Regions from separate parts of the Stenotrophomonas sp. YJH_SMC_6 genome, predicted to be linked through region 1. Evidence: riboswitches for the same ligand, from Rfam matches in the RefSeq annotation. Region 1 holds a riboswitch; the other holds the start of a gene.

Region 1 (8,607 bases):
GAACCTGCGCCACCGGCCACGGTCGAGAAGCGGGTGAACACGGGTGTCTTCACGCCAACCTCGGTCAGGATGCGCGCGCGGGTATGCGCCTTCAGTGATCGGGTCAACTCGAAGTAGCCATGCGCAGCGCTGCCGCGGGCGTGCACGATGCGCTCGGGAATGCGCTCATGGTCGAAGTGGGTGATCTTCTCGCGCAGGATGAAGTCCTCCAGCAGCGTAGGCCCCCGAGGTCCCTGCCGCAGGGAGTTCTGGTTGTCTGCCACCGGGATGCCCTGATCGGTGGTCATCGCCGGATGACTGCCCCCGGCCTGCTGGTGCAGTTCATCGCCGTTGCCGCGGTGGTGGTTCTCGGCGTGGGTGGTTGCGCGCTTGCCGGTCGGCTTGCTGGCGGCCATTGACGTTGGCTCCGGATGCTCAAAGAGAACCACGACACTGGAACCGGGCCCGTTAAACCGAGGTCCGGCAAAGGTGAACGTACAGGCAAAAGCAGGCTCGGGTATGCTTGCTCCATGCGAGTCGAGCCCGCCGACATCGAAGCCCTGTTCGACGCCATCCCGGATGTGCTGTTCTTCATCAAGGACCTTCAGGGGCGTTACACCCACGTCAACCAGACCATGCTGCGGCGGCTGGGCCTGCGCGCCCGCAAGGACGTGATCGGGCGTACCGCGGCGGAGATCTACCCGACCGGGCTGAGCGCCGACTACGTGGACCAGGACGCCCGCGTGCTGGCCGGTGAGGTGATCGAGAACCTGATGGAGCTGCACCTGTTCGCCAACCGCGAACCGGGCTGGTGCCTGACCTGCAAGCGCCCGCTGGTGGTCGATGGGGCCATCGAGGGCCTGATCGGCATTTCCCGCGACCTTGGCCAGAAGGACAGCCTGGGTACCCAGTACGAGCAGCTGCGGCTGGCGCTGGCCCACCTCAACGCGCACTACGCCGAGAACGTGCGCATGCAGACCCTGCTGGACATCACCGGCTTCTCGCTGTCCAAGCTGGAGCGCAGCTTCCGCAAGGTGTTCCAGATGACCCCGCAGCAGGTGCTGACCCGGCTGCGGATCCAGATGGCCATGCACCTGCTGCACGGTGACGAGAGCATCGCCAGCATCGGCCAGGCCTGCGGTTTCAGCGACCAGAGCGCCTTTACCCGCAAGTTCAAGGCTGAAACCGGTTTCTCGCCGCGTGCCTACCGCGCCCGTATTGGTGGCAGTGTCGGAGAGCCGGCACTGGCCTGAGCCGCCTGCTGCGCTGTGCCTATCCCCGCGGGCATGGGACAGGGTAAGGTGTCGCCCCTGTAGCCCGCCGCCAGCCCTGCCGATGCCCAACTCGATTCCGACCGCTTCGCCGTCCCGCCTCGGACATTCGCTCAAGCCCCGCCAGCTGATCATGATGGGCCTGGGCAGCGCCATCGGCGCTGGCCTGTTCCTCGGCTCGGGCGTGGGTGTGCAGGCGGCCGGTCCGGCGGTCCTGGTGTCGTATCTGGTCGCCGGCGCGCTGGTGATCATCGTGATGAACGCTCTGGGCGAAATGGCGGCGGCCAAACCGACCAGCGGCGCGTTCTCGGTCTATGCCGCCGATGCCATGGGCGCCACCGCCGGTGCCACCGTCGGCTGGTTGTGGTGGGTGCAGCTGGTGATCGTGATCGCCGCCGAGGCGGTGGGAGCGGCCGGGCTGCTGGCCACCGTCTGGCCAGCAGTACCTGTACCAATGGCGGCGCTGGCCTTCATGCTGTTCTTCACCGCGATCAACCTGCTCGGGGTGAAGAACTTCGGCGAGTTCGAATTCTGGTTCGCCATCCTCAAGGTGGCGGCGATCCTGGCCTTCATCGCCATCGGCGTGGCGCTGCTGATGGGCTGGCTGCCGCAGGTGACCTCGCCGGGCCTGAGCAACTTCACCGAGCATGGTGGCTTCGCACCGAAGGGCCTGGCCGGTATTGGCGCTGCACTGCTGGTTGTCGTTTTTGCCTTCGGTGGCACCGAGATCGTCGCCGTTGCGGCGGCAGAGACTGAAGATCCGGAGCGCAGCATCGCCCGTGCCATCCGCACCGTGGCGTGGCGCATCCTGGTGTTCTACATCGGCTCGCTGAGCGTGATCATCGCCGTCGTGCCGTGGACCAGCGAAGCGTTGAAGTCGCCGTTCGCCGCCGTGCTGGACATTGCCCGTATTCCGGGCGCCGGCACCGCCATCACCCTGATCGCGGTGATCGCGCTGCTGTCGGCACTCAATGCCAACCTCTACGGCGCCTCGCGCATGATGTATTCACTGGCGCAGCGCCGCGAAGCGCCGGCGGTGCTGGGCTGGACCGATCCGCGCCAGGTGCCGGTGATTGCCGTGCTGGCCAGCGTGCTGTTCGGTTTCGCCGCCACGGTGATGGAACTGCTGTTCCCGGACCGGGTGCTGCCGGTGCTGCTGAACATCGTCGGTTCCACCTGCCTGCTGGTGTGGACGCTGTCGCTGGTCTCGCAACTGGTGTTGCGGCGCCGCGCGGATCGCCTGGGTACCCGGCTGCCGTTCCGCATGGCGGGCTTCCCGTGGCTGACCTGCTGCGCGCTGGCGATCCTGGCGCTGATCTTCGGCCTGCTGCTGAGCGAGTCGCACACCCGCCTGCAGTTCCTGTCGATGGTGGCGCTGACCGCCACGATCGCCGCCGGCAGCGCCATCGCGCGGCGCATGCGCGAGGCGTGACTGAAGCTGCCGGCCAGCGGCCGGCACTACCACGGGGGCTGCACATCCGCCGTGCCATCCTGATCGTGTGGGCCGTCATCGGCCCGTCGACCGGGAGTACCGCATGCTGCGCAGTCGCCCCTTCCTGATGTTTACCGGCCAGGCCGAGGCCGCCCTGGCCCTGTACGCCGAGGCCTTCGCCGATTTCCGCCTGCTGGCAATGCAGCGCCATCCGGACGGCGCCGGTGCCGGCGTGCCCGGGCAGGTCCGACAGGCCATCTTCCTGCTCGGTGGCACCCACTACCTGTGCTTTGACAGCCTGGACGTGCACGATTTCACCTTCAGCCCGTCGATCTCGCTGTTCGTCGAGTGCTCCGGCGCCGAGCAGTTCGAGCGCGCCGCGCGCGTGCTGGGCGAGGGCGGCCACTGGCTGATGCCGGTGGGCGACTATGACTTCAGCAACCGCTACGGCTGGGTACAGGATCGCTTCGGCGTGTCGTGGCAGTTGAGCCTGGGGCAGATGCCGGACCCGTGATCGGGATTACCGTGGATGTGGACCCTGGTCCACCCGCCCTCATGAAAACGGCCCGCTTGCGCGGGCCGTTCTCTTTACCGATGCCGCGAGGAATCAAGCCTCGACTTCATCATCCTTGTAGGCATCGACCGGGATGCAGGCGCACATCACGTTCTTGTCGCCGTACACGTTGTCGACGCGCGCCACCGGCGGCCAGTACTTGCTCTGCTTCAGGCTGGCCAGCGGGAAGGCAGCCAGTTCGCGCGGGTAGGCGTGGGTCCACTCGCTGGCGGTCACCGCGGTGGCGGTGTGCGGCGCGTTCTTCAGCGGGTTGTCCTCGCGGTCCAGACGGCCGTCTTCGATCGCGGTGATCTCCTCGCGGATCTGGATCATCGCGTCGATGAAGCGGTCCAGCTCGTGCAGCGATTCGCTCTCGGTCGGTTCGACCATCAGCGTGCCGGCCACCGGGAAGCTCAGGGTCGGGGCGTGGAAGCCGAAGTCGATCAGGCGCTTGGCGACGTCCTCGGCGCCGATGCCGCTGGTCTTCTCCAGCGGGCGTACGTCTAGGATGCACTCGTGTGCCACCAGGCCGTTGCGGCCGGTGTACAGGGTCTTGAAGTGCGGGGCCAGGCGCTTGGCGATGTAGTTGGCGTTGAGCTGCGCGACCTGGGTGGCCTTACGCAGGCCTTCGCGGCCCATCATCGCGATGTACATCCAGCTGATCGGCAGGATCGAGGCGCTGCCGAAGCTGGCGGCGCTGACCATGCCGACCGGGCCGTTGTCACCCAGCTTGCCCGGCAGGAACGGGGCCAGGTGTTCCTTGACCGCGCACGGGCCGACGCCCGGGCCGCCGCCGCCGTGCGGGATGCAGAAGGTCTTGTGCAGGTTCAGGTGCGAAACGTCCGAACCCCACTTGCCGGGCTTGGCCACGCCGACCAGGGCGTTCATGTTGGCGCCGTCGGTGTACACCTGGCCGCCGTGCTGGTGGATGATCTCGCAGATCTCGACCACCTCTTCCTCGAACACGCCGTGCGTGGACGGGTAGGTCATCATGATCGCGGCCAGGCGGTCGCTGTACTTCTCGGCGTTGAGGCGGATGTCTTCAACATCGACATTGCCGTTGGCATCGGTCTTGGTGACCACCACCTTCATGCCGCACATCTGCGCCGAGGCCGGGTTGGTGCCGTGCGCCGAATCCGGGATCAGGCAGATGTCGCGGTGGCCTTCGCCGCGCGAGCGGTGGTAGGCGCGGATCGCCAGCAGGCCGGCGTACTCGCCCTGTGCACCGGAGTTCGGCTGCAGGCTGACCGCGTCGTAGCCGGTGCATTCGACCAGCATCGCTTCCAGCGTGTCGATCAGTTCCTTGTAGCCCAGCGCCTGGTCGGCCGGCACCAGCGGGTGGATCTGCGAGAACTCCGGCCAGGTCACCGGGATCATCTCGGCGGTGGCGTTGAGCTTCATGGTGCACGAACCCAGCGGGATCATCGTGCGGTCCATCGCCAGGTCCTTGTCGGCCAGCGAACGCAGGTAGCGCAGCAGCTCGTGCTCGCTGTGGTGGGTGTTGAACACCGGGTGGGTCAGGAACGCGGACTGGCGCAGCAGGCCGGCCGGCAGCGCGTCGGCGGTGCTGGCATCCAGCGCGTCGACGTCCAGCGAGGCACCGAACACCGCAGCCACGGCGACGATGTCGGCGCGGGTGGTGGTCTCGTCCAGGCTGATGCCGACCGAGTCGCTGTCGATCGCGCGCAGGTTGTAACCGGCGGCGCGTGCCTTGGCATGGATTTCATCGGCATGCACGCCGGTGACGTGCAGGGTGTCGAAGAAGTCGCCACCGACCTGCACGCCGGCATTGCGCAGCGCTGCGGCCAGGATCGAGGCCAGTCGATGGGTGCGGCGGGCAATGCGGGTGAGGCCTTCCGGGCCGTGGTAAACGGCGTACATCGAGGCCATCACCGCCAGCAGCACCTGCGCGGTACAGATGTTGGAGGTGGCCTTCTCGCGGCGGATGTGCTGTTCGCGGGTCTGCAGGGTCAGGCGGTAGGCCGGGTTGCCCTGGGCATCGATCGAAACGCCGATCAGGCGGCCCGGCATCGAGCGCTTGTAGGCGTCACGGCAGGCCATGAAGGCGGCGTGCGGGCCACCGAAGCCGAACGGCACGCCGAAACGCTGGCTGTTGCCGACCACGATGTCCGCGCCCCATTCGCCCGGGGCAGCCAGCAGGGTCAAGGCCAGCAGGTCGGTGGCCACGGCCACCAGGCCGCCGCGTGCGTGCACGGCATCGACCAGCGCCTTGTAGTCGCCGACCTGGCCGAAGGTGTCCGGATACTGCAGCAGCAGGCCGAAGGCTTCTGCTTCCAGCGCTTCGGCCGGGGTGCCGACGCGCAGCACGATGCCCATGGGCTCGGCGCGGGTACGCAGCAGTTCCAGGGTCTGCGGGTGCACGGCGTCGTGCACGAAGAAGGTGTCCGACTTCGACTTGGCCGAACGCTTGGCCAGGGTCATCGCTTCGGCGGCGGCGGTTGCTTCGTCCAGCAGCGAGGCGTTGGCGATTTCCATGCCGGTCAGGTCGGCGCACAGGGTCTGGAAGTTGATCAGCGCTTCCATGCGGCCCTGCGAGATTTCCGCCTGGTACGGGGTGTAGGCGGTGTACCACGCCGGGTTTTCCAGGATGTTGCGCAGGATCACGTTCGGCGTGTGGGTACCGTAGTAACCCTGGCCGATGAAGCTGCGCAGCACGGTGTTCTTGTCGGCGATCGCACGGATCTTCGCCAGTGCCTGCACTTCGGTCATCGACTCCGGCAGTGCCAGCGGTGCCGGCGACTTGATCTTGGCCGGCACGATGGCGTCGGTCATCGCATCCAGCGACGCGTGGCCGACGACGTCGAGCATCTGCGCGATCTCGGCGTCGTTGGGGCCGATGTGGCGCTCGACGAACGCGTTGTGGTGCTCGAGCTCACGCAGGGAAGGGGTGTTCTGGGACATGGCGAAGGATCCGTCAGGAAAGGGCACACGCACGGGCACAAGCCGCCGGTCGGCGGTCTGCGGGGCGCCCCTCTGTCCTTTTGCCTGAGAGTTTAAAAGCGCGGCGGACCGCAGCTTCGTGCCCCTTCGGCGCCGGATCGAACCGGTCTCTCCAGAGTTGTGTTACGGGTGGTATCGGGCCTGAGCGATTACGGGCGTTGCGCCTTCGGCAGCGGTATTCCGCTTCTCCCACCGTGTTGCCCGCCGATTATAGCCCGTTGCGGGCGCGGCGGCCGCCTTCGGTCCTGGAGGCCGCGCCTGAATGGCCGATGGCCCGTCCGTGCGTTTTGTGCACTGATGCATGGCATCAGGCGCAATCCCCACCTATGATGGGCGGATACCCGAATTCATCTGGCGCCGTCCCTGCTGCAGGGGACCGGCGCCCGCCGTGCGTGCCGCGCATGGCCCTGCCGGACGCCTTTCCCATGACCGCCGCTGTTGCTCCCTCCACCCGCCGCATGGCCCTGCTGCTCGCCGGCCTGGCCATGTTCGGTCCGTTCTCGATCGACACCATCTTCCCGGCGTTCCCGCAGCTGGCCCAGCGCCTGGCGGTGGACGAGGTGGCGGTGCAGCAGACCATCAGCGTGTACCTGCTGTTCTACGGCCTGATGAGCCTTGCGCACGGCCCGCTGTCCGATGCCTGGGGCCGCAAGCGGGTGATCCTCGGTGGCCTGGTGGTGTTCGTCGGCGCTTCGGTCGGCTGCGCGCTGTCCACCGACCTGACCACGCTGCTGGCGTTCCGTGCGCTGCAGGGCCTGTCAGCAGGCGTCGGCATGATCGTCGGCCGCGCGGTGATCCGCGACCTGTACCACGGACACGACGCGCAGCGCCTGATGAGCCAGGTATCGATGCTGTTCGGCATCGCTCCGGCCATCGCACCGATCATCGGCGGCTGGATCCTGCTCAGCGGCGCCGGCTGGCCACTGATTTTCTGGTTCCTGGTGGTGTTTGCGCTGCTCCTGCTGGCGGCCACTGCACGCTACCTGCCGGAAACCCACCCGGTGGAGGCACGGGTGCCGTTGTCGCCGCGCGTGCTGCTGCGTGATTACGTGCGCATCGGTTTCAACCCGCGGTTCCTGCGCCTGGCGCTGGCCGGCAGCATCGGTTTCGGCGGCATTTTCCTGTACATCTCCTCGGCGCCGGTGTTCGTGATGCAGCACCTGCATCTGGGCGAGGGTGGTTTTGCCTGGCTGTTCATCCCCACCATCGGCGGCATGACCACCGGCTCGTTCCTGTCGGGGCGCATGGCCGGGCACACCACGCCCACCCGCCAGGTGTCCATTGGTTTCGGCCTGTGTGCGCTGTCGGTGCTGCTGAATGTCGGCTACGTGGCGCTGTCGCCGCAGTTCGTGCTGCCGTGGGCGGTGCTGCCGATCTTCCTGGGCGGCATGGGCATGGCATTGATCTTCCCGATCCTGGCGCTGGCGGTGCTGGACATGTACCCGCATCAGCGCGGCCTGGCCTCGTCGCTGCAGGCCTTCGTGCAGCTGATGATCAGCACGGTGGTGGCCGGCGTGGTGTCGCCGCTGCTCAGCGCCAGCCCGCTGCACCTGGCGCTGGGGCAGGCCGCGTTCTTCGCCGCCGGCTTCGTGTTCTGGTACTGGGAACACCAGCGTGAACGCGCGGTACAGGCGGCCTGCACGGGCCATTGAGCAGCGCGCAGGGGTAGGGCCGGCCGCTTTGCCCGCAACGCTTGCGAAGAGGAACGACCGGACTAGGCTGGGCACTCCAGCCAGCCGGTGCGTGGATGCACGACAGCCAGCCAATCCGAGGTCGTTGCATGAGGTTCCCCATGGCTGCGCAGCAGACCTACCGCCTGTTCGAGGTGGCGCTGAAGGAGCGCCGCGTTCTTTCCCCTTCCCTGGACCGCATGGTGTTCACCGGTGCCGACGTGGCGCGGATGAAGACCGAAGGCCCTGACCAGCGCATCAAGGTGTTCTTCCCCTTGCCCGGCCAGGAGGTGCCGCAGGTCCCCAGCGGTGAAGACTGGTACCCACGCTACCGGGCCCTGCCGGACGACAAGCGCCCGCCGATGCGTACCTACACCATCCGCCAGTTGCGCGCGGAGCAGGGCGAGGTCGACGTCGATTTCGTCATCCATGGCGAAACCGGCCCCGCCTCGCGCTGGGCCATGCACGCCCGCCCAGGCGACCGCGTGGTGCTGCTGGCCCCGGACGCCGACTGTGCCGAGAGCAGCGAGGGCTGGGAGTGGAAGCCACCGGCCGGTGTCGGCCAGGTGCTGCTGGTGGCCGATGAAACCGCGTTGCCTGCGGTGGCCGGCATCCTCGAGGAACTGGCGGCCATGGTCGACCCACCGCGCACGCTGGCGCTGCTGGAGGTGGCGCAGGCCGGTGATGCGGTGCACCTGAAGGCGCCCTCCAGCGCCGAGCTGGTCTGGCTGCCGCGCGGGC
Region 2 (8,607 bases), on a different contig from region 1:
ATGGATCGGGGCCCAGGTATCGCCGAGGGCGACCGAGTACGCCTGCTGCAACCGTTCCAGCGCAGCGAGCGTTCTCGTAGTCGCACCACCGGTGGAGCGGGACTTGGGCTGGCAGTGGCCGCCAATGTGGCGAGGCGGCACGCGGGCGAACTGCAGCTGCTGCACCGGGAGGGCGGCGGGCTGATTGCGTGCCTGCTGCTGGGAAAGTTCACCTGATATCGGCTGTGGTTTACAGGCAGCGGCTGTTCGGCTGTATGATTAGGCGCCTAACCATATCACGTACTTGAGATGATCGAAGCCAAGCACCATGCCCTGATCGAGGAAGCGCAGCGACGCGGTCACGCCAACATCGCGCCGCTGCGCCTGTGTTTCCAGCTGCTCTCGCTGTCCTCGTCGATCGATCGCGACTGCGCCGCGCGGCTGGCACCGCATGGGCTCAGCGAGGGTCGCTTCATCGTGCTGTTCCTGTTGCACGGGGCCGGTGGCGCACTGCCGCCGCATGTGCTGGCCGAGCGCGCCGGCGTGACCCGCGCCACCATCAGCGGCCTGCTCGATGGCCTGCAGCGCGAAGGCCTGCTGCAGCGTCGCAACGACGACGGGGATGGCCGCCGCCTGCAGATCGTGTTGACCACACCGGGAAAGCGTTTGGCCGAATCGCTGTTCGAGCAGCACACGCAATGGATCGGTGGGCTGTTCAACGGCCTGGATGCTGATGAACAGCAGCAGCTGTCACAGCTGCTGCACAAGGTCTGGCAGCACACGGACGCCGGGCGGGAATCCGCAGCATGAGCACGGCCATTCCTGCGGAACGCCGGCAAGCACTCAACACCGGCCGCGTCCCCGCCACCCATCTGGCAGAATGCCTGGCAGTGGATTTTGCCGCGCTGCTGCAGGTGGTGGCGCCTGCGCTTGCACCGGAGGCGCAGCAACGCATGCGGGACGCCTCAGGCAAGGGCATCACGCTGCGCATGGCCCTGGCTGCGCAACTGCTGCGTGAGGCGGGGCAGGGGGCGCCTGCGCTTTGGCAGCATCACAGCTCCGATACCGTGCGTGGCTGGGCCTGCTACCTGATCGGCAGCGATGCCCGCGCAACGCTGGCAGGGAAACTGCAGCAGATGCGCACACTGGCCGATGACCCCCATTTCGGTGTGCGCGAATGGGCGTGGCTGGCACTACGCACGGACATCGTTGCCGCACCACTGCAGGCGCTGGAGCACCTGCAACCGTGGTCACAGGAAACATCGCCGTACCTGCGCCGCTTTGCCTGCGAAGCACTGCGTCCGCGCGGTGTCTGGGCCACGCATATCGCACTGTTCAAGCAGCACCCGGAACATGTATCCGCGCTGCTGGAAGCACTGGCCGACGATCCGGAACGCTATGTGCAGGATTCGGTCGGAAACTGGCTCAACGATGCCGGCAAGACCCAGCCGCAGTGGCTGCGCCAGCTGTGTACGCGTTGGCAGCATGAGCGCCACAGCGACGCCAACGCCTACATCCGCAAACGCGCGCTGCGCTCGCTCCGGTAGTGCCGGCCGCTGGCCGGCACCCCCCGAACCCTCAAGGAAGAACCACCATGTCGCACACCTTCATCGAGCTCTACACCGCCACCCCTGCCTGGACCACACTTCCGCCCGAGCAGCGGAACGCCTTCTTCGCCCGTATCGGCGCCGGCATGCAGCAGTTCGATCCGGTCCGCATCACGCCGCTGGCGATGGGCCGCATTGCCTCGGGCGTACCGCACGGCAGCGATGAGCAGTTCTATGCGGTCTGGCGCTGTGCAAGCCGCGAGGAGGTCGATGCGTTGATGGCCGGCATTGCCGCTACCGGCTGGCATGAGTACTTCACCACCACCCAGGCGGTAGGCGCGATGGACAGCATGGCCCAGCACCTTGCCGACCTGGCCGCCTTGTAGCGGCGCGGCAGACGCCGGCAGATCCCGGTGCTGGGCATGGGTGGCACATGCGCCTGTCACCCAGACGCGGTAAACAGGACATTGCCCATGTCCATCCGCAGGAAGGTCGATCATGCAGAGCACGCTCCAGGTCACGCTGTTCGGCCCTCTTGGCGACAGCCCGGCGTTGCAGTTGCCGGGGCTGGAGGGGCCGTCGGTGGCCATCCAGGAATCGGCCCTGCGGCGCTTGGTTTCCGATCTCTACACCGCGCGTTCCCTGCTCAACCCCGAGCAGCTGGACGAGGCCCGGCAGGAACTGGATCGCGTGCTGGAACGCTGGGCCGACATCCATGAGGGCCTGCTGCTGGATGTGGAAGTGCATGGCAAATGAGCGACGTTGCGTGGTTGCCGCCGCGTGGGCAGGGCCGGCGCGCATCTCGCTGAACCGCGTCCCCAGTTGCGGATGAAACATTTTGCACTGCGCAAAAGCTGTGCTATCAATACAACCCATGAACGCAGCCGCCACCCGCTTTTACTGGTATTACTTTCCGAAGCCATTGGCGGAGGAAGGACTGCGCTCACCCTGAAGAAAGCTTCAGACGCATTCCCGAAAGCCGCCAGCGAACCTGGCGGCTTTTTTCATGCCGCCACGCTGGGGACCCCCAACGTTCCGGAGACCTCCCCCAATGCCCCCGCACACCGACGACCTGCGTATCCGCACCATCGAACCGCTGACACCGCCTGCCCAGCTGCTGGCGATGCTGCCGTGTGACGATGAAGCCTCCGACACCGTCAGCGCCTCGCGCGCGGCCCTGCACCAGATCCTGCATGGCCGTGACGACCGCCTGGCAGTGGTGGTTGGCCCATGCTCGATCCACGACCCGAAGGCCGCCATCGAGTACGCCCAGCGCCTGAAGCCGCTGCGTGACGCGCTGGCCGGGGAACTTGAAATCGTGATGCGCGTGTACTTCGAGAAGCCGCGCACCACGGTGGGCTGGAAGGGCCTGATCAACGACCCGGACCTGGATGGCAGCTTCAGGATCGACAAGGGCCTGCGCATTGCCCGTGGCCTGCTGCGCGACATCAACAAGCTCGGCCTGCCGGCCGGCGTCGAGTTCCTTGACGTGATCTCGCCGCAATACATCGCCGATCTGGTGGCCTGGGGCGCCATTGGTGCGCGCACCACCGAAAGCCAGGTGCACCGCGAACTGGCCTCGGGGCTGTCGTGCCCGGTCGGCTTCAAGAACGGCACCGATGGCAACGTGAAGATCGCCGCCGACGCGGTGGGTGCGGCCTCCAATCCGCATCACTTCCTGTCGGTCACCAAGCAGGGCGGCACCGCCATCGTGTCGACCACTGGCAACCCGGATTGCCATGTGATCCTGCGCGGCGGCAAGCAGCCGAACTACGATGCAGGCAGTGTCGCCGAGGCCTGCCAGGCGCTGGCCAAGGCCAAGCTGCCGACGCGCCTGATGATCGACGCCAGCCATGCCAACAGCCTGAAGAACCCGGACAACCAGCCGAAGGTGATCGAGGACATCGCCGTTCAGTTGGAAGACGGTGAACAGCGCATCGTCGGTGTGATGATCGAGAGCCATCTAGTCGGTGGTCGCCAGGAACTGGTGGAAGGCCAACCGCTGGTCTACGGGCAGAGCATCACCGATGGCTGCATCGACTGGGACACCACCGTGACGGTGCTGGAGCGACTGGCCGCGGCCGTGCGCGCCCGTCGCGACGTGAAGGTGTCCGAAGCCGCTTGAGTGCGGCACGTGTGTGGATGGCGGCCAGCGCCTGCGGGGGTGCGGCCGCGATCAGGGCCGGTCGGAGTTGGAGTCCGGCCCATCTGCACCGGCGATGCGCCTGGCGCTGCGCATGAGCGACAGCGCCAGGTACATCGCCGGGGTGGTGCGGATTCCGCCGCGCGAACCTCAATGCACTTCGTCGTGGTACACGAACTTCGGCATTTCCCAGCGGTAGTGGATCGCCAGCAGGCGCAGCGCGAAGCCGCCGCCGAGGCAGCACAGGATCGCGGTGGCGTCGGCCACGCCCCAGTGCAGCAGCAACAGGTAGGCCGCGCCGGTCAGCAGCGCGATGATCGCGTACAGCTCCTTCTGGAAGATCAGCGGCACCTCGTTGCAGAGGATGTCGCGCAGCACGCCGCCGAACGCGCCGGTCAGCATGCCGGCGATCAGCACGATCGGCATCGCATGGCCGGCTTCGCGCGCAATCGAGCAGCCGATCAGGGTGAAGGCGATCAGGCCCAGGCCATCGAGCACCAGGAAGGTGCGGCGGAAGTGGTGCATCCAGCGTGCGACCCAGGTGGCGATCAGCGCCGCGCACACGGTGAAGCCCAGGTACTCGGGATGCTTCACCCAGCCCAGCGGGTAGTGGCCGAGCAGGATGTCGCGCAGTGAACCACCGCCGAGTGCGGTGACGCAGGCGATCATGACCACGCCGAACAGGTCCATGCGGCGGCGGCCGGCGGACAGCGCGCCGGTCATGGCTTCGGCGGAAATGGCGATCAGGTAGATGATGGACAGCAACATGGGGCAGGCTCCGGGCGCGGTGGGGCCGGCCATGCGCGGACGCCGCCATTGCCTGCGCAATGACGGAATGACGATGACCGGTGCCGCTCCCGCTGTCCTTTTGCCTGAGAGTTCAGCGGCATGGGCCGCGTGCCCCTTCGGCGGATCGTCCCGGGCATGCCCGGTGACCTCTCTCCAGCTCGGCGAGTCGAATGCATGGTTGGTGGGATTCCAGCCCACCGGCCTGAGCGATCATGGGAGCCTGCGCCTTCGGCGGGCGCCAGCGCGGCGCCTCTCTCCTGCATTCGGGCGCCAGTATATCCGCTGCAGTGCAGCACGGCATAATCCGGGCATGGCCCCGTCCCTCCGCCCGTGGTTCCTGTACCTGCTCGAATGTCGCGATGGCAGCTATTACGCCGGCATCAGCACCGACGTGGACGCGCGCTTCGCCGCCCACCAGGCCGGCAAGGGCGCGCGCTACACCCGGGCCCGGCCACCGCTGCGCGTGCTGGCCGTGCGCGAATACCCGGACCGGGCCGCCGCCTCGCGGGCCGAATGGCAGCTCAAGCAGCAGCCGCGGGAACGCAAGCTGGCCTGGCTGCAGGCGGTGGATGCTGGGTCCCTGTAGATCCATGGCATACATGGATGCCTCTGTGCCGCCATGCGATGATCGCCCAGCCCTCAGCGCTGGAGACCCGGATGTCCACCGTCGCCCTGTTGTTCGCTCTCTCCGCGTCAACCAGTCCGGCTGTCGACCCGGCCACCCTCGCGGCCATCGAAGCCACCTGCCATGACTACGTCGACGGCCAGCTGGAGGCCGACCCGCAGCGCGTCGCCCGCTCCCTGCACCCGGACCTGGCCAAGCGCGCGGTCCTCGGCGATACGCCCGACGAGCGGCTGGGCCTGCGCCGCATGTCGAAGGAAGAACTGGTCGCGCTGACGAAGCAGGGCGCGCTGAAAACCCCGAAGGATCAATGGGACCGCCGCTGCACGGTGCTGGACGTGACCGGCAATGCCGCCTCGGTGCGATTGGAAACGCCGTGGTTCGTCGATTACTTCCACATGGGGCGCTTCGACCAGCGCTGGGTCATCGTCAACGCGTTGTGGTACCCGAAACCGAAGGCGAAGTGAGCACGATGCGTGCCGCCGGTAAGGCATGGGTCTCCGTCGTCGTACTGGCCGCCGGCATCGCACTGCTGCCTGGCCTGCTGTACCTGCTCGGGCTTGCCCTGGTGGGCGGTTGGCCGAAGCCAGCAGACCGTGCGCCCAGTGGTGTGGCTGCGTGCAGCAGTGAACCGCGAACAGGATTTCAGCCGATGAATCCCTGGAGTTTCGCCGCGCAGTTCTTCGACGACGACGCGATGAAGAAGAAGGTGCCAGAGTTGGAACGGGAGGCGTTCTGGATTGCCCGCCGCCATCTTTGGCGGCAGCCACGGCACGACATGCTGCGCTGGCATCTGAGCAGCACGGCACTGACGATCTGGATTACCCGCAACTGGAGTGCCGCGCAGATTGCCGACACCGCAAGGAAGGAGGACTTCTGCCGCGCATGGTCGAAACGGCGGGCGCCCGGCGGCCCGATGAAGCGGTAGATCCACGCCATGCATTGATGATGTTGACGGAGTCAGAGCCCTTTCCTGCGGAGAGGGGACGGACCGCGCGGCAGCCGGCCAGCGGCCGGCACTACCGTCGGGGTCGCCGGTCTTCCTGGTCATCACCGAAGATGATGCGCGCGCTGCGCTGGTAGCTCCAGTACGCCACGGCCCAGTTCAGCAGCACTACGATGCGGTTGCGGAAGCCGATCAGGAAGAACACGTGCGCGGCCAGCCAGAACCACCAGGCCAGCACGCCCGACAGCTGCAGCCGGCCCAAGTGCACGATCGCGGCCATGCGACCGATGGTGGCCAGGTTGCCGTAGTCGGCGTACTTGAACGGGCCGGGCTCGGGCTTGCCGTGCAGGCGTGCGCGGATCACCTCGGCCACGTATTTGCCCATCTGCTTGGCAGCGGGTGCCACGCCGGGTACCGGCTTGCCGTCGGCCTGGCTCAGTGCGGCCAGGTCACCGGCCACGAACAGCTCCGGGTGATCGGGCAGGGTCAGGTCCGGTTGCACCGGCACGCGGCCGGCGCGGTCCAGCGGCACGTCCAGCGTGCGCGCCAGCGGTGAAGCGGCCACGCCGGCGGCCCAGACCACGGTGCGGGCCGGTACGAACTGGTCACCGAGCGTGAAGCCCTGGCTGTCGATGTCGCTCACCGGGGTACCGGTCAGCACTTCCACGCCCAGCTTTTCCAGCTGGCGGCGTGCTTTCAGCGAAAGTACTTCCGGGAACGAGGACAGCACGCGCGGGCCGGCCTCGACCAGCCGCACCTTGGCGCTGGCCGGGTCGATGTGGCGGAATTCGTTGCGCAACGTATGCCGCGCGATCTCGGCCAGGGTGCCGGCCAGTTCAACACCGGTGGGACCGCCACCGACCACCGCGAAGCTCAGCCATGCGGCCTTCTTCGCCGGGTCCGGTTCTGCTTCGGCACGCTCGAACGCCAGCAGCAGCTTGCGGCGCAGCGCGATCGCATCGTCCAGCGTCTTCAGGCCGGGCGCATCATCGGCCCACTGGTCGTTGCCGAAGTAGGCGTGGGTGGCGCCGGTGGCCAGCAGCAGGCTGTCGTAGTCCAGCGTGCTGCCATCGGCCATGCGGATCTGCCGGGACTGCTTGTCGATGGCGACCACTTCGCCGAGGCGGACTTCCACGTTGCGCTGGTGGCCGAGGATATGGCGCAGTGGTGCAGCGATATCCGGCGCGGACAGGCCGGCGGTGGCCACCTGGTACAGCAGCGGCTGGAACAGATGATGGTTGCGGCGGTCGACCAGGGTGATGCGTATGCGCTCGCGGGCCAGGGCACGGGTGGCCCAGAGACCGGCAAAACCGCCGCCGACAACAACCAGGTGGGGAACGCGCTCGCGACTCATCGACTCACTCCAGTGGGGGCATTGGGGGAAGCGCCTGGCATCTTCGCACGGCGACTGCCTGTCACGTCAGCGCCCGCGTGGATCGGCGATACTCGGGTTCAGGCAACCGCCCGCGAGGAGTCCATGAGCGAACCGGAAAAGCGCATCGCCCTGTTGATCGACGCCGACAATGCGCCGGCCTCGAAGATCGACGAGGTGTTGGCCGAAGTGGCCCGCTATGGGGTGGCCAACGTGCGCCGCGCCTATGGCAACTGGAAGAGCCCGCGACTGAAGGGGTGGGAAGCGGTGCTGCATGAGTATGCGATCCGTCCCATCCAGCAGTTCGCCTACAGCAAGGGCAAGAATGCCTCGGACATGGCGATGGTGATCGATGCCATGGACCTGCTGTACGCGCGCAACCTGGATGGCTTTGCCATTGTCTCCAGCGATGCGGACTTCACCCCGATGGTGATGCGCCTGTTGACCGATGGCGTGAAGGTGTACGGTTTCGGCGAGAAGAAAACACCCGAGCCGTTCGTCAACGCGTGCTCGAAATTCACCTACCTGGAAGCACTGGGCCAGACCCACGCCAGCGTGCCGGATACCGAACAGGCATCCAGCGAACAGGCCTCGAACGAGCCGCTGGCCAACGACGATGCGCGCCCGCGCAAGAGCGGTGCGGAAATGCGCAGCGACACGCGGCTGGTGAAGATGCTGCGCCGCGCGGTGTCCGCGGCCGAGGGCGAGGATGGCTGGTCGCACCTCGGCCCGGTCGGCAGCCAGATCGGCAACCAAGCGTCGTTCGACCCGCGCAACTATGGCTACGGCAAGCTCAGCGATCTGCTGGCAGCGATCGGCCTGTTCGAACTGAAGAAGGATGGCAAGTCGTCCTACGTGCGCGCGCTGCCGAAAAAGAACCGGTAATGCCGGCCGCTGGCCAGCAAGGAACCGGTAGTGCCGGCCGCTGGCCGGCAATCCCCGGATGCCAGATCCCGCATCCGGCATGCACACACCCCGCCCGATCAGGGGTATCGTTGCCGCTCGCATTGCCAGCAAGGAATACCCGCATGTTGAAGATCTGGGGCCGTCGCAATTCCAGCAACGTCCGCAAGGTGCTGTGGTGTGCCGAGGAAATCGGCCTGCCGTACGAGTCCATCGAGGTCGGTGGCAGCCACGGCGGCACGCAGACGCCGGAATACCAGGCGATGAATCCCAATGGCCTGGTACCGGTGATCGAAGACCACGGCC

The links. A riboswitch is a leader RNA that binds a small molecule or an ion and turns the genes downstream of it on or off. The one in region 1 is predicted to bind glycine.
Region 2: another riboswitch for glycine. It lies ahead of AC5P9N_RS05610 (trimeric intracellular cation channel family protein); the one in region 1 lies ahead of gcvP (aminomethyl-transferring glycine dehydrogenase).

The regions. Positions count from the first base shown of each region.
Region 1 is NZ_JCAFUM010000018.1:57,930-66,536, reverse strand. Features, by position in the region: gene AC5P9N_RS19560 (catalase) at 1-395, opposite strand, end outside; gene AC5P9N_RS19555 (helix-turn-helix transcriptional regulator) at 510-1,232, shown strand; gene AC5P9N_RS19550 (amino acid permease) at 1,315-2,682, shown strand; gene AC5P9N_RS19545 (VOC family protein) at 2,786-3,196, shown strand; gene gcvP (aminomethyl-transferring glycine dehydrogenase) at 3,290-6,157, opposite strand; glycine riboswitch at 6,220-6,322, opposite strand; gene AC5P9N_RS19535 (multidrug effflux MFS transporter) at 6,622-7,848, shown strand; gene AC5P9N_RS19530 (siderophore-interacting protein) at 7,989-8,607, shown strand, end outside.
Region 2 is NZ_JCAFUM010000004.1:127,074-135,680, reverse strand. Features, by position in the region: gene AC5P9N_RS05640 (sensor histidine kinase) at 1-216, shown strand, start outside; gene AC5P9N_RS05635 (MarR family winged helix-turn-helix transcriptional regulator) at 289-789, shown strand; gene AC5P9N_RS05630 (DNA alkylation repair protein) at 786-1,526, shown strand; gene AC5P9N_RS05625 (DUF6616 family protein) at 1,574-1,912, shown strand; gene AC5P9N_RS05620 (hypothetical protein) at 2,025-2,282, shown strand; gene AC5P9N_RS05615 (3-deoxy-7-phosphoheptulonate synthase) at 2,578-3,651, shown strand; gene AC5P9N_RS05610 (trimeric intracellular cation channel family protein) at 3,820-4,437, opposite strand; glycine riboswitch at 4,520-4,625, opposite strand; glycine riboswitch at 4,639-4,728, opposite strand; gene AC5P9N_RS05605 (GIY-YIG nuclease family protein) at 4,769-5,044, shown strand; gene AC5P9N_RS05600 (nuclear transport factor 2 family protein) at 5,116-5,547, shown strand; gene AC5P9N_RS05595 (hypothetical protein) at 5,553-6,008, shown strand; gene AC5P9N_RS05590 (NAD(P)/FAD-dependent oxidoreductase) at 6,100-7,380, opposite strand; gene AC5P9N_RS05585 (NYN domain-containing protein) at 7,504-8,283, shown strand; gene AC5P9N_RS05580 (glutathione S-transferase family protein) at 8,427-8,607, shown strand, end outside.